One region of the Rhodococcus sp. 27YEA15 genome, then DNA from elsewhere that is predicted to be linked to it. Evidence: riboswitches for the same ligand, from Rfam matches in the RefSeq annotation. Region 1 holds a riboswitch; the other holds the start of a gene.
What was found. A riboswitch is a leader RNA that binds a small molecule or an ion and turns the genes downstream of it on or off. The one in region 1 is predicted to bind S-adenosylmethionine.
Positions count from the first base shown of each region.

Region 2: another riboswitch for S-adenosylmethionine. It lies ahead of ABH922_RS02230 (LLM class flavin-dependent oxidoreductase); the one in region 1 lies ahead of ABH922_RS00105 (aminotransferase class V-fold PLP-dependent enzyme).

Region 1 covers NZ_JBMHHW010000001.1:24,124-31,998, forward strand. The annotation lists gene ABH922_RS00085 (hydantoinase/oxoprolinase N-terminal domain-containing protein) at 1-1,425, shown strand, start outside; gene ABH922_RS00090 (DUF917 domain-containing protein) at 1,422-2,531, shown strand; gene ABH922_RS00095 (DUF917 domain-containing protein) at 2,553-3,590, shown strand; gene ABH922_RS00100 (PucR family transcriptional regulator) at 3,587-5,122, shown strand; SAM riboswitch class IV at 5,183-5,297, shown strand; gene ABH922_RS00105 (aminotransferase class V-fold PLP-dependent enzyme) at 5,349-6,674, shown strand; gene ABH922_RS00110 (putative leader peptide) at 6,723-6,869, shown strand; gene ABH922_RS00115 (hypothetical protein) at 6,920-7,534, shown strand.
Region 2 covers NZ_JBMHHW010000001.1:472,205-480,079, reverse strand. The annotation lists gene ABH922_RS02245 (lipase family protein) at 1-899, shown strand, start outside; gene ABH922_RS02240 (MFS transporter) at 911-2,278, opposite strand; gene ABH922_RS02235 (NtaA/DmoA family FMN-dependent monooxygenase) at 2,347-3,741, opposite strand; gene ABH922_RS02230 (LLM class flavin-dependent oxidoreductase) at 3,771-4,850, opposite strand; SAM riboswitch class I at 4,855-4,948, opposite strand; gene ABH922_RS02225 (hypothetical protein) at 5,105-5,326, opposite strand; gene ABH922_RS02220 (hypothetical protein) at 6,409-6,633, opposite strand; tRNA gene ABH922_RS02215 (tRNA-Phe) at 6,932-7,008, opposite strand; tRNA gene ABH922_RS02210 (tRNA-Asp) at 7,081-7,154, opposite strand; tRNA gene ABH922_RS02205 (tRNA-Glu) at 7,309-7,381, opposite strand; gene ABH922_RS02200 (TetR family transcriptional regulator) at 7,497-7,875, opposite strand, start outside.

The DNA.
Region 1 (7,875 bases):
CCGAGCGCTGTTCAAGCGGTCATGATCGGGACCACGCACTTCCTCAACGCGCTCATCGAGCAGCGCGGTCTTGCTCCTACGGCTGCACTGCGATTGGGCCTTCCGGCTACGGCGGCGCTACCACCGATGGTGGGATGGCCCCGTGAACTTGTTGCGGCAGTGCAAGGCAAGCGTTACCTCGCGCACGGCGGTCACGAATTCGACGGTCGCAGAATCTCACCGCTAGACCCCGACGAGATTCGTCGGCACGCGCAGGACATGGCACGAAACGGAACCCGATCGGTGGCTGTCTCATCGGTGTTTTCCCCGGTGAATCTCGAGTGTGAAACCGTTGCCGCCGAGATTATCCGGGAAGAACTCGGGCCGAATGTCGCGATTTCCCTGTCCCACGAGATCGGCCGAGTGGGTCTGCTGCAGCGTGAGAACGCCACGATCATCAATGCGGCGCTGCGCGAATTGGCCGATCACATCGTGGACGGACTGGCCCGATCACTGGTCGAACACGGTATCGGTGCACCGCTGTACCTGAGCCAGAACGACGGAACGCTCATGGACATCGAGTACGCCCGGCGCTATCCCGTCGCGACGTTTGCCTCCGGCCCGACCAACTCCATGCGCGGCGCAGCCGTGCTGTCCGGACTGGCCAGTTGCGCCGTGATCGACATCGGCGGAACCACCACCGACGTGGGTGTCCTCACCAACGGATTTCCTCGCGAAGCCACCACCGAGGTCACGGTGGCGGGAGTCCGGACCAACTTCCGGATGCCGGACGTGTTCTCGATCGGCATCGGCGGCGGCTCCTTGGTGAGCTCCGAAGGCACAGTGGTCGGACCGGAATCGGTGGGCTACCAATTGGGATCTCGCGCACTCGTGTTCGGAGGTGACACTCTCACCGCCACCGACATCGCCGTCGCCGCAGGTCTGGCGGCCGTCGGCGATCGCAGCGCCGTCGCACATCTCGACCGCGCCCTGGTAGCTGCAGCGCTGCAAGGTATCTCACGTCGGGTCGCCGATGCGGTCGAGCAGATGCGTACGACGTCGAACCCGTTGCCCGTGGTGGCGGTCGGCGGCGGATCGGTATTGCTCGAGCGTGAACTTCCCGGTCTGGGTGCCGTCGTCCGACCGGAGAGGTTCGACGTCGCCAACGCGATCGGCGCGGCCATCGCGCAGGTCAGCGGTGAAGTGGATCGGGTCGAGGCAGTCCGCGAAGGATACCGTCAGGTGGTCGCCGACGATGCTCGTCAAGAAGCGATCGACCGGGCTGTTGCTGCGGGGGCACGGCCAGAGTCGGTGCAGATCGTCGAATTCGACGAGGTACCGATCCCGTACCTACCGGGCAACGCGACCCGGATTCGAGTGAAAGCAGTAGGTGACCTGGCGCTGCGCAGCAGTCCGGTCGCCGTCAGCCAGGAGAGCGCACGATGAGTTGGACACTACGCACCGCAGATCTCGACGACCTCGCCCGGGGCGCGGCACTGCTGGGCACGGGTGGTGGCGGTGACCCGTTCGTCGGCAAGATGCTGGTTGCCCAGGCCCTGGGCGAAGTCGGGGCGATCACTGTCCTCGACCCCGAGGAACTCGATGACGACGCGTGGGTGATCCCTGTGGCGCAGATGGGCGCACCGACCGTCGTCGTCGAGAAGATGCCGCGCGGAACGGAACCAGAACTGGCACTCACCACACTCGAGCGACATTCGGGGCGATCGGCCGATGCGACCATGCCGATGGAGTGCGGTGGCATCAACTCGATGATTCCCCTACTGGTTGCCGCACGGCGCGGGCTTCCGGTGGTGGACGCCGACGGCATGGGACGCGCTTTTCCCCAACTGGAAATGGAAACCTTCTCGGTCTACGGGATTTCGGCGAGCCCGTTGGCGATGGCCAACGAGCACGACGAGGTCGCGATTTTCGACACCGGTACGGACAACGCCAGGTTGGAGGGCCTGGCACGCGGGGTGACCGCACGCTTCGGCGGGATGGCACACATCGCGCAATATTCGATGACGGGCGCAGACGTCAAGCGCACGGCTATTCCTCGCACGCTGTCGTTGGCGCTGGCGATCGGTCGTTCCATCCGCGCCTCTCGTGAGCAGCGACTCGATCCTGTGCAGGCTTTGGTAGACGGTCTCACCGAGACAATCTACGGATACGGTCGAGTTCTCTTTCAGGGCAAGGTGATCGACGTGGACCGCCGAACCGACGAGGGGTTCGCTCGCGGCTCCGTCCGGATGGCCGGTGAGGACGGCGACGAACTCGAAGTGCAGTTCCAGAACGAGAACCTGTTTGCTCTGCGATCCGGTGTAGTGGTGGCGATGGTTCCGGACCTGATCTGCATCGTGGAGGCGGACAGTGCCGAGCCGGTCACCACCGAAGCGCTTCGGTACGGGCAACGGGTGGCAGTCATCGGCATCGCGACCCCGCCGATCATGCGGACACCGGAGGCGTTGGCGGTGTTCGGGCCGTCCTGCTTCGGTTTGGATCGTGAGTTCGTGCCGGTCGAGTCGCTCGAACGGGCGTGGCCGGCACAATAGCGAGCTGTGTACGGTCTGCGCGTGGTCCATGAGGTCGAACTCGACGCGATTGCGGCGGGTGCGGTTGTCCTGGGCTGCGGCGGGGGCGGCGACCCTCGTCTGCTCGTGGACATGCTGCGCCATCTGATCGCCTCGTCGGGGGTCGAGGTGCTTGCACCGCCCGAACTCCCCGATGACGCGCTGGTGATGCCGGTCGGACTCGTCGGCTCGGCGCTCGCGCTCGAGGAGCAGCTACCGTCCGGGCGCGAATTCGCCGACACCGCCGAAGCCATGTCCCGGTGGACCGGCCGGAGCCCCACTGCGGTGATGACGTTCGAGGGTGGTGGGCTCAATGCCCTCTCCGGTATCGCCGCCGCGCTGGCACTCGGGGTGCCGGTGGTCGATGCCGACCTCCTCGGCCGAGCGATGCCCCGGCTCGACCATTTCTCCTTGGCTGCAGCAGGTCTGGAATTGTGCCCCGTCACGTTGGCGCAGCCTGGTGGGTTGATCACCGTCGTCGACCGGGTGGACGTACCGGGTGTCGAGGTGGCGATCCGGTCGTTGATCGGGCGAACCAGTGGATGGGGGGCACTGGCACTTGCTCCCGTCGACGCGGGTACGGTTCGATCGGCGACCGTTCCGGGGACCTTGTCCCGAGCACACCGATTGGGTGAGCAGCTTGCGATGTCGCGGGGCCGGCGGGGCACTGCTGCCTTGATCGACGCGCGGGTGCTGGGGAGCGGCCGCGTGCGAGCAGTACGTAAGACGAGTGCAGACACCCGTCGCGGCAACGTCATCGTCGAAGACAGCGCGGCGGTCCTTCGGGTCGAATTCGAGAGCGAGTACCTCTGTGTGTCCTCGGACGGCGAGATGACAGCGACGTGCCCGGACATCGTCGTGCTCGTGGACGTCCGGACGGGCGACTTCGTTGCCTGTGAGTCCGTCCATCCGGGACAGGACGTCGCGGTCCTCGTTCTACCCGGACCGGCCTGGTGGTCCCAGGATCAGGTCAGGCTCGACGTGGTGGGCCCGAGAGCCTTCGGAATCGATCACGATGCTGTTCTCACGGAGGTGCGATGAGTGCGAGTGTTTCAGCCTTGCTGAATAATCCGCGGTTCGGCAGTGTTTACCGCCTGGCGGGCAGTGGTGATCCTGTTGTCACCGTCGTAGGGGCGCTCACGGCCGAGGCCACGAAGTCTGCTGCAGCGATCTCGGCCGCAGTCGGCTCTGGTTCGGTTCTGGTGATCCTCGATCGGATCGACACGGGGGAGTGGACCTTCGATGCGTTGCTCCGGCGAGCGGTGGCGACCGGATGTCAAGTTGTAGCGGTGGCCGAGCCGGCCGTCGACGACTCCAACCTCACGTTGTTGGCCGATCGACTCGGGGTGGTGGTTCTTGCGGTCACGGATCCGTGGAGGTTCGGCGTCGAGCTCCGTGATCTGCTGTCGAATTCGCGGTCGGTGATGGCCGATGCCGTTCTCCGAGCCACGCACGCCGGGCAGCGCGCCGGTCTCACCGTCGAGAACCTACTGTCCGTGCTGCTGAACACTTTTCAACGACCATTCCTTGTCCTGGATGCGGCGGGTCGCCCACTGATCGGTGCGGACGTGTTCACCGAGAACGATCGTCTGGTCGCGGGTTCGTTGTCAGACCGGAGCGCGCCCACCACTCTGGAACTCGATTCGGGTGGAGTGCTGATCGCCTGCCCGGTGATGTCCGGAGGTGTACGCGAACCGTGGCTCGCTGTGGTGCTTCCGGTACGCCAGAGTGTCGAAGAAGCTTCTCTGGCGGTGGTTCTCGACGTCGCATCGTTGGCGGTGGGGCACAGGCTGGCAGTGGCGCGCATGATCGACGAACGGGAGGCGCGCCGGCGAAGCGCGCTGTTGAGTGAGCTCGTCGACACCACCGGCGACGCCACGCCCGGTTTACTCAGGCGTGCGCTCGACGCCGGCTGGGCACTGGACGGTTGGCATATCGGCATCAAGGTCCTGACCGTCGCAGACGTAGACCTGGTTGCCAGACGCAGCGAGGTCGCGGAGGCGTTGGCAGCGGAGGGCATCACCGCCAACGTCGTGGAACAGGCCGACGGGTGGGCCTCGTGGACCACGCTGCCGGGCGAGCCGCGCCCGGAGTCGATCACTCGGCTTGCCGAGAGCATCCGCGCAGCTCAGGATCGCCTGGATCCCACGATGGACACGTGGTTCGGCGTCGGACGGGCACATGAGGGACCTGCGGGAATCGGTATCTCGCTGTCGGAGGCGGGCGACGCCGCCCGCCTGGCGGGTTCACGTTCTCAAACCGGACGATTTCTGCACGTCGACCGACTCGGGTTGGCTCAGTTGTTGCTGGCTTGGACACGAACCGACACGTTCCAACCCGCGGCTGCGGCACTGCTCGCGCCACTGCGGGCCGCCGGGGGCGAGCTGCTCGACACGTTGTCTACCTACCTCGACGAGGAATCGTCGCTGGCACACACCGCTACTCGAATGGGATTGCACCGCAACACTGTTTCCAGCCGGATCGAGCGCATTCAGCGGCTTCTGTCAGTCGATCTCGGCGATCCGGAGACGCGGCTCGCATTGCACCTCGCGTGCCGAACAGTCCGGGAGTGACGCGCGCCATTCAGATTTCGTCTTGACAACCGGGGGACGTAACTGCCATCCTCGTTTGCAGGTCACGAGTACCAGTGTTCAGCCCCGGCTTGCTGGTCGGCAACCCTCCTCCGCGGTGGGGTGCTCCGGGTGACGACCCGGCTGCATTCGAAAACGAATGTGGCAAGCGCGGACTCGTCCGGGAACTTCACCCGAAAAGAGTCCTTGAACGTGAGGATTGTCTTCGATGACTGCTGTTTTGAGTGCCGACGCCTGCCGCACCGCGCCGATCGCCCAGGTTTCCGGCTCCGACCTTCTGGTTCCCCTCGTCCAGGGTGGCGAGCTGCCGTACGCCAACTTCGACTATGCGGCGAGCGCTCCGGCATTGTCGCAGGTCACAGACCGCATTGCGGAACTGCTGCCGACGTACGCCAGTGTTCACCGCGGCGCGGGCTACGCATCGCGGATCTCCACCCTGACCTACGAGAACGCTCGCGAATCGGTGTCGCGTTTTCTCAACTGTTCCGAGGACCAGGTGGTCGTCTTCACCCGCAACACCACTGATTCGCTGAACCTGCTCGCCCAGTGCGTACCGGGAAGCACCGTTGTGCTCGACGTCGAGCATCATGCAAACCTGTTGCCGTGGAACGATGCTCGCGTCGTCACTGCCGCAGACACCGTCGAGGAGACTATCGAGCGCCTGGTGGCCGAACTGTGCACCAAGCCCGCTGCGCTGCTCGCCGTCACCGGGGCATCCAATGTCACCGGTGAGATCTTGCCGATTGCTCGCCTGACCGAGATCGCACACCGACTCGGCACCCGCATCCTGGTGGACGCCGCTCAACTGGCACCCCACCGTCGTATCGACTTGCAGGAATGCGGCGTCGATTACATCGCGTTCTCCGGTCACAAGCTCTACGCGCCGTTCGGTTCCGGAGTGCTCGCCGGTCGCCGTGACTGGCTCGACCAGGCTCAGCCGTACCTCGCCGGCGGCGGCGCGGTGCGTGAGGTCACGACCACGTCCACCGAGTGGGCATGTGCGCCCGCTCGCCACGAGGCAGGCTCACCCAACGTGCTCGGTGCTGCAGCCATTGCCGCCGCCTGTGAAACCTTGCAGGCCTTGGACTTCGATGCGATCGCCGAGCACGAGAAGGCCCTGACGGAGCAGCTGACCGACGGATTGTCCGCCATTGTCGGCGTCGACGTGGTTCGGTTGTGGGCCGACGCTCCCGACGCGGTCGGAATCGTCACCTTCACCGTCGCCGGCTACGAGCCCGGTGAGATCGCGGCGTTTCTGTCCGCCGAACACGGCATCGGTGTCCGGGATGGACGTTTCTGCGCACATCCGGCACTGGCACGCCTGGGCCTGTCCGGAGGTGCCGTGCGTGCGAGCCTCGGGCTGGGGAGCAGCTCGGACGACGTACAGCGATTGATCGACGCCGTGAAAATCCTGGTTTCCGATCAGCGTGATTGGAACTACGAGAAAACGGCGGGTTCCTGGAATCCGGTGCCCGAGACCCGCAGCTTTCTCGTCGGGTCAGACGAGAAAGCCGGTGCCGCCGAGTGCGTCTGAGCTGAGCTCGGTCACCGAAAACCCGAACGGACCACTACCATGGTGAACATGGCAACAGCAGAACTCATGGGCGCATCGCGTGCTTCCGTGAGCCGCTGGGATGTTTCCGATATTTCCGTGAGCAGCTGGGCTGCCCATTGGGGCCGTCGCCATGTCGACCTCTGCCGTACGTCGTCAGGAATGTGTTCGAGCTGACGATCGTCTCGCGCTCATCACGATTTTTTCTGATTTTCGGAGGTCTACAGATGTCTTCACGTACTTCACCTGCCCTGCACGTAGCGGTCGAGCTCACCGGCGCAGGCCATCACCCGGCAGCGGCGTCTGCCCCGGGAAACTCGCCTGTGATCGGTGGCGACTACTGGGTTGACCTCACCGAGAACGAACGTGTCCTCGATTTGGCCGCATTTCCTACCAATGTGGTAAGGATTCGCGCTTCCGACCTGCGTGAAGCCCAACTCGAACGCGCACGCGTCCGGACCGCGATCGCCGAGGAGGGTCGCGACCCAGACAGTGTCGTCGTGCTCGTCGATCTCGAGATCCTGATTGCCCCGGAAGCGCGTGCCGCGCGCAAGGAATTGGCGCAACTCGACAGTGCACTCACCGAGCGCCGTATCCCGTCCTCGCTGCACTACGTCGGCACCCCGAGCGGGCTCGGTAGCCTGATCGCCGATATCAGAGCTGCTGACGTCGCGGACGGCGTCACGTTGCTGCCGCTGGCCCTACCGCGCACGCTCGAGTATCTGGTGGACGGAACGATTCTGTGGCTGCAGGATCGTGGGCTGGTCACGGCCTCCACAGCAGTCGACGATGTGCTCGGACGTTTCGGTCTGCCGCCTCGTCAGCGCACTCTCGCTTCCTGATCGATCTTTTTTCCCAACTGGGGGATCGCCGAATTTGTCGGTGGTCCCCCAGTTTTGTCATGTCCGAGCAGAAATCGACCGATGTCTGATATTGACAATTTTAGGTCAATTTTTCTCCGTGACGTTCAACGGCGCCGAGCGTTATGGTTTCTGACGTAGCACCCGAGTTCTCATCGGGAAAGACTCGAGGTTCACAGCGAGGTGAACCAGGTAATACGCGCTTGCGCCTGCCGCTCCGACTGGCGAGACCCGATCGTTCAATATGTGCCAAGTGTATTGAAATGTGTTGCATGCCAACTAGTTAGATCAAATTATGATCAGCTGGTTGTGTCAGGGTCTGT
Region 2 (7,875 bases), 450 kb from region 1:
GCAACGCGGTCAACATTCAGATCAGTCCCAATCTCAGCCTCCCGGTCAACTACAACCTCATCGACGCCGACGCGATGCTGACCCTCGGTGTTCGAGTGGTCATGCCCGACTACATCGGACTGGGCACCCCCGGTATCCACACCTACGTCAATCGCATAGAGCAGGGCAACGCGGTGATCGATGCGACGAAGGCCGCCAACGAATTCTGGAATCTGCCGGCCTCTACGCCCGTTGCCTTCTGGGGTTACTCCCAGGGCGGCGGGGCGGCGGCATCGGCAGCCGAACTGGTCGGCGCCCGCGCGCCGGAACTGAACGTGATCGGAACCTACGCGGGCGCAGCCGATCCCGATCTGCACAAGGTCCTCGAGCGAGCCGACGGATCATTCCTCACCGGCGCGGTGGGTTACACCCTCAACGGGCTGCTCGCACGCGATCCCGAACTGCAGCCGATCATCGACCGCCGCCTCAACGACAAGGGCAAGCAGTGGCTGGCCATGTCTGCAACCCAGTGCGTCATCGACACCGCACTGACCTCGATCGGGACCAAGACCTCCGATTACACGGTCGACGGAAAATCGTTCAAACAGGTTATCGCCGAGGAACCTGCCCTCTCGAAGGCCCTCGACAGACAGAAGCTGGGCACCATCGCGCCTGCGAGCCCCGTGTACCTGCACACCAGTCTCAATGACGACATCGTTCCGCACTATGCGGTCGAGGACCTCAAGAACGAATGGTGCGCTCTCGGTGCGCGAGTGGAGTTCACCCGCGACAACATCACACCGCCGATTCTCACCGGTACGACGCTCAATCACGACTTCGGTGCTGTCACCGCAGCGCCCTTCGCAGTGTCGTTCCTGCTCGATCGCATCAACGGCGCACCGGTCAAGAGCGCCTGCTGATCAACGGACGGTCACCGCTCACTTCGACGGCGGTGACCGTCCGCTATTGCGCTCGCCAACGACAGAAGTAACATCACCACGCACAACGCGAGGGCCAACGCGACGGCTCGACCGAATCCGTCCGGCGACGACCCGAGACTTCCCAGATAGATACCCGACACTGCCGCCAAGCTGAGCGTGGCCGACAGGCGTTGGGAGAGTTGCAGAAATCCTGCGGCGACGCCGTTCGCGCCGGGAGGAGCGTACTCGAGGGTGAGCATTCGATTGGGTGCATCCACCAACCCACTCGCGACACCGGAGAGCACCGCGAGAACGACGAGCACGCCGATCAGATGGTCGCGGGGAACAAGATTCACCGCCAGGACGTAGCCGATCACCACCAATATCTCCGCGATGATCGCGGCAACGATCGCCGCTCGCCCGAAACGCGCCACCACCCGCCACCCCAGGGTCGACATCACCGCCATCGCAAGCGAACTGCCCGTCATGATCAAGGCAGCACTGAGCGGCTCGAACCCCAACCCGTCGATCAGATACAGACTCAACACGGCATTGACTGCGAGCACCGAGCCGAACCAGAACAACGCCACCGTAGTTCCGAGGGTGAATCCGCGCGCCGCGACCAGCGACGGTAACAGAACAGGTGTCCCGCCGCGCGCCGCGAAATGCCGCTCCCAGAACCAGAACGCCACTGCGGTGAGCACCGAAGCCAGCAGGAACGCGACCGTGCCGAGCACACCGGTTCTGTTCACCACCGGCCACAGCAGAAATCCGGTTGCCGCAGCCAGCAATGCCAACCCCACGACATCGATCGAAATACCCGAAGACGTCAGCCGATCACGACGCAGGAAAACGAAACCCAATACCAGGGTGAGCACGGCGAAAGGCACGTTGAGGACAAGCAACATCCGCCAGCCGACATCAGGGTCGACGTACCGGAGCAACAATCCACCGAGAATCGGCCCGGACACCCCCGCCAGCCCACCCGCAGTGCTGTACGCCCCGAGCGCTTTCGCTCTGGCCCGGCCCGATACCCGATCGGTGATGATGCCCAACACCTGCGAGCTGACCGTGCCCGCACCGATCCCCTGCCCCAAGCGGGCCAGGATGATCATCGACGGATCCGAGGCCAGCGCCCCCACTACACCCATCACCGCGAAAATGCTCAAGCCGAACAGAAACAGCCGCCGCCGCCCGACGACATCACCGAGTCGGCCGGCCGGAACCAACGCGAGCCCGAAGGTCAGCGAATAACTGGCAAGAATCCACTGGACTTCGGACGTGGTCGCCCCGAGTGAAGCTCGGATGACCGGAACCCCGATTCCCAGGACAGCGGAATCCAACAACGTCGTGAATCCGGCCGCGACACAGACGACTATCTCCCAGCGAACAGCCGAACCCACCTTCGTGGATTCAGCTGGCGCCGTAGCAGTACGAGACAGGACCTCTACCCTGCAGCTTCCGAAGGACCACGGCGCGTGAGCGGGTCCCGCAGACCCAGATGCCCACGAAGCGTCGACGCGGTGTACTCGGTGCGATACGCACCGCGATCCTGCAACTCGGGGACCAACCAGTCGACGATCTCGTCCAGACCGCTCGGAACAAGGTACGGCGTGATGTTGAAGCCGTCGGAAGCACCCTGACGCACCCAATGCGTCAACGTGTCCGCCACCTGCCCGGGTGTTCCCGCGAAGCCGGACCGCGTAGTGGTCTCGATGGCGACCTGACGCAGCGAGAGGTTCTTCGCCTCGGCCAGAGCCCGCCACTCGCGTGCAACTGCGACAGGATCGTTTCCGTCCCGGAATGCACCTCGTGTCCCGGATACCGGGCGCGGAACCGGATCTTCCTCGGGGAGCGGACCGTCCGGATCGCGGTCGGAGAGATCTTTGCCCCATACCAGACCGACCAACGACAACGCGGTCTGTCCGGTGTACTGACCTTCGAGAACCCAGCGAACCTTTTCTTCGACCTCGGATTCTTTCTCCGCCAACACGATCTGGGTTCCGGGAAGAATCTTGATGTCGTCCTCGGGCCGGCCGGCATTGCGCAGCCGGGCTCGGATGTCGTTCGCGAATTCGAGTGCGTCGTCGAAATCCGTCCCGTGCCGGGAGAAGATGACGTCGGCACGACTGGCAGCGAAGTCACGGCCGCTCGGGGAATCACCGGCCTGGAAGATCACCGGATGCCCCTGACGGCTACGCGGCAAGGTCGCGGTGACGTCGACGTCGAACTGCGACGTCTCACGTCGTACCGTGGCCACCGCATCCGGCCCAGCCCAGTTTTCCGCCGAACGGGACTGTGCGATCGCGTCGTCGCGCCACGAATCCCACAGTGCCCGAGCTGTGTCGATGAACTGTCCGGCACGCTCGTAGCGCAATTCGTGATCGAGAAATCCACCCCGGCGGAAGTTCTCGCCCGTCCAGGCGTTGTCCGTGGTGACCACGTTCCAGCCGGCGCGGCCGTCGGAGAGAAGATCCAGACCCGACAACCGCCGGGCGAGATCCGCCGGTTCGTTGTAGGTGGTGTTCTGAGTCGCGACCAGACCGATGTTCTCGGTGATCGCGGCCAACGCAGCCAGCTGCGCGATCGCGTCGGGCCGTCCGGCGATGTCGAGATCGAGGATCTTGCCGTCCTGTTCACGCAGGCGCAGACCTTCGCCGAGGAAGAACGCGTCGAACAGTCCACGCTCGGCCGTGAGGATCAGCCGCCGGAACGTCTCGAAGTCGATTTGCGATCCACTGGTGGGATCGGACCAGATAGTGGTGTGGTTGACGCCTTGGAAGAAGACGCCGAAGTGAACCTGCGCGTCGGGGCGTGGCGCAGCGGAGCGAGATGCAGTCATTGCCGAGATATCCTTAGCACGAAGTCAAGTCAGGAAGTGTGGGCGAATCGATTGGCCGGCCGCGCCAGGCCGAGGTTGGCCCGCAACGACGAGCCCGGCACCGGGCGACGCGTCAACCCGGACTTCGACAGCTCCGGAAGCACGAGCTTGGCCAACACCGGAAGTTCCTCGTCCAGAACCAACGGATGCAGATGCACACCGTCGACGTGCGATCCGAGCTCTCCCAACAGCGCCGCCAACCGCAGCGGATCGCCGGAGAATCCGAATCGACCGGACTCCCGCGCTTCCACATGAGAATTCAAGTCCGCCAATCGCTCTGATGCGACCGATGCCGGCGTGTCCAGGGCCACGTCCAACTCTGCTACCACCAACAGCGCACCCTCATTGCGCGCCGCCACTGCCGCAGCGGCGATGGACTCCACCGAATCTCCGGTGACGAGAACGACATCGGCCTGACGCGGATCGATCTGGCCGTAGCGACCGAACACGACGAGCTGACCCTGCGGCGGACGCGGAACGATCGCCGGACCCTTCACGGAGAACGTTTTCCCCTCGAAATCGATGTAGTGCAGCCGATCCCGATCGAGAAACCGCCCCGTGGCATAGTGCCTGACGACGGCATCGTCTTCCCACGAATCCCACAACTCACGCACCACGGTCACCGAGTCGTGCTGCTCGCGTGCCCGATCGGCGTCCGTCGTAACCGCGGGCCTCCCCCAGGTCTTTGCCGCCGCTGGATCGGCAACGGGTACCGGTAGCCAACCTCCGCGACCACGCGAGGAGTAGTCGAGTGTCGCCAACTGCGACGACGTGTGGAACGGTTCCGCATACGACGTCCCTACCACCGGAACCAAGCCGATAGTGCTCGTCACCGGCGCTACGTACGACGCCCGTGCGACGGCATCGATGCGCCCGCGTACTTCACCGGTCGGCGGCAGAATGGAATCGTCGAACGTAGCGAAAGTGAATCCTGCGTTCTCGGCAGCAGCCACCCGCAGACGAATGGTCTTGCCGGTGAGCAGTTGATCCGGGCTGTACGCGCTACGACGCCAAGCCGACGGATGTGTACCCTCGCCGTCCAGCTCGATACCAACAGCAAATACGGTCATGCGTCCTCCATCGGTCCTGGCGGTAGCACCCACACTCGAAACGAAGCGGGTTGCTGCAGCATCATCGAGCCAGGTCTCTCAGCCACTCTGGATGGTCGTTGCAATGTATGCCGCAGCCAACGAGCAAGTCAAATTGCAGTGCACGAATAACATTGGACTACAAGGACACTCAATACATTCACAGTGATCGAAACCGTTGCGCTTCGACAACCCGGGCCGGTGCCGCGACGTACTTTGGTCCGGCCGGTAACGGCCTACCGCCGAGCGGCCGTTACCGGCTCGGCGGCCTCGACCAGACGCTCCGCCCCGCTGTTCGTCTCCTTCAGTTCCGCAGCGGTGAGACCCGGATGTATGTAGGCAGCATTGTTCTTCAAGTTCAGCAGCGCGTTCAGGTGCCATTCGAATCCGCTGTCCGCGAGCTTGTGCGAGGACGACAGCTTGTGATTGCCGGTAGTGGAGGGTACGCCCAGGCACACGCGACAGATGCAAGGCCGAACCGGCGATACCCGCACCCTACATATCCATCCCCCCATACCCATCCTCGGCGGCGTTGAGCATCTCCGCCCCGAGGAGGTCAGCGGCGTCGAAGATCTACTTCGCCTCGGACATGCGACCCTCGGTAACGACGCAGTCGCGCTGTCCCGATATCAGGAACGGCCCTGTCGCCGGGCGCCTGTGCGATGAATCAGTCCCGTGTCCCCGCGACGGTCAGGCCATGCCACGTCACGTCACGTCGCGTAGAAGCGGCTCTCGACGGCAGCGCGGAACTCGTCCTCGGCGTCCCCGAGTTACGGCCGTCGTTGCCGGGCCACCCGGTGACAAGTAGGGCAGATCGCTCACCTGGCGCTCCCACTCGTCGTCGTCATCGCACTGGATCGGCAACGCCCACAAGGAATACGGGCGATATCACTGTCATGTTCCATGCCGACAAGCTCGGCGATCCGTGTGTTCGACTCGCCCTCGGATGCGAGCCCGATGATCCGAGCCCGCTGCGCGATCCCGGCCACGCACCGACCTGGACCGCATCAACGCCGTCACACGCCCCGCACAACCACAGGCGCAACTCGCATACAAAGCAAGTACCGCAGACCAACTGTCCAATTACTTGTCCCACGCCGCACCAGGCGCCTTTCGGGTCTGGTGTCGAGTTCGTGGGCGACCCTTTCGAGGCCTTCGGGACTGCGAATCGAAAGGCTCGATCCTGTCGGAAAATATTGGGGCAGTGCGTCGTTGGTGTTTTGGTTCCCCGTCGTTGCCAGGGTGAGGCTGAATCGCAGAAGTAGACCGGCATGGCCGTGTCCATGGTGAAAGCTTTATGTCCGCCATTGCGCTGCCGTGGCTCAGGTCAGCGAGCCACGCAGATGCGGCAGCGGTTGCCCGATCGCGCCGTGAGCGCCTCGCACATCGCTTCGGCTCCGAGATTGCCAAGTAGGTGTACGAGCATGACGTGGCAGGTGGCGCGTTCGACGAGTGTTCCGATGGTGGAGGTGTGGTTCTTGCCGATGATGAGGTAACCGTCCCAATGGCCGGGTACGGCTCTGTCTTCGATCTCGGCAGGTCAGTCGCTGATCATCACCACCGGGTCGCGGTACCGCGATTGCCGCTGTCGAGCCTGGCGTCGAGACTTCCGGCGGGCAGCGCCCGTGTGCAATGCTGTGCGAAGCTCACGGCGCAGCCCGCCACGACCCGGGATGCAGAGGCAAAGGTAGATCGTTTCGTCGGCCGCGTACATCTGCGGGTTGTCGGGGAAATCGCGCCGCAGGGTCCGGGCGATTTGTTCCACGCTCCACCGACTGCCGGAGCGCCGACGCTTCGTCCTTTGACAATTCACACCGACGATTCTCGCCGCTTCACTGGAGCTGTGCCGCAACGCCACGGGCTCGCAGAACTTCTCGCGTTCTGCATACAAGCGACTCGCCCCTGCACAATTTCACGGTGTGCGCGGATCGAACATCACCTGCAACTCCTGATGAAGTCAGGTGCTGCAAAAATCTCTGGAACCCGGGACAGCTTCCGGCCGAGATACCGAAAAGCCCCGTCCTCGTGTTCATGAAGAACACCGGGAACAGGGCTTGAATTAATGGTGGCCAGGGCCGGGATCGAACCGGCGACCTTCCGCTTTTCAGGCGGACGCTCGTACCAACTGAGCTACCTGGCCGGACGGCACCCGAACCGAATGCCTATCGCACTGCAATGCATTTCCCTTTCATGGGGGAAATACATCACTTTGCGACCCTGACGGGACTCGAACCCGCGACCTCCGCCGTGACAGGGCGGCGCGCTAACCAACTGCGCCACAGGGCCTTGCTTTTTCCTTGCTGTGAAACCGTACTACATCTTCGGGCTGCTCCAAAACCACTGTCCTGGCCTTGCTTTCGAGCATCTCAAAGCTTGTCGTGCGGGTCAAACCATACTACATCGTCTTGCTTGCGCAAAACCGCTTCACTTTCGCAAAGCGTACCCCCTACGGGATTCGAACCCGCGCTACCGCCTTGAAAGGGCGGCGTCCTAGGCCGCTAGACGAAGGGGGCCCGTCGGATCACTCCGAACCAGTACCCCAACGGCGTTCCGTTGGGAGCTTGGATAGCTTATGGCACAGCGCCGGAAAAACCCAAATCGCCAGCTCAGTGGGCATAAAACACGTTCTCAGTCTGCAACGAGGGGTTCGATGGTCGGCCAACCGGTCCGTCGAAACTCCTCCAGCCACTCCGGCGAAGCCATGGCGTCGAGAATGACTTCGAGTGACTCTTCGAACCACTCCGCGATGTGCCCGCTGTTCGCGATCAGATCAGCCATGTAGCGACGCCCTGCCAGGCTTGCCGCCAAGACCCGAGTGAACTTCGCCGGATCCACCCCGTCTCGAAGCAACCCTTCGCTCTGTGCCCGGGTGGCCAGCGCGTGAGCAGTTCGACCCCACACCTGCCCGCCACCGGACTGCACGTCTGCGTAGAACTCGGGCTCGATGATCAGCCGGAACTCCGCCTGGACGATGACATCGGAGCGGAACAGCTCGGCGATGTCGAGA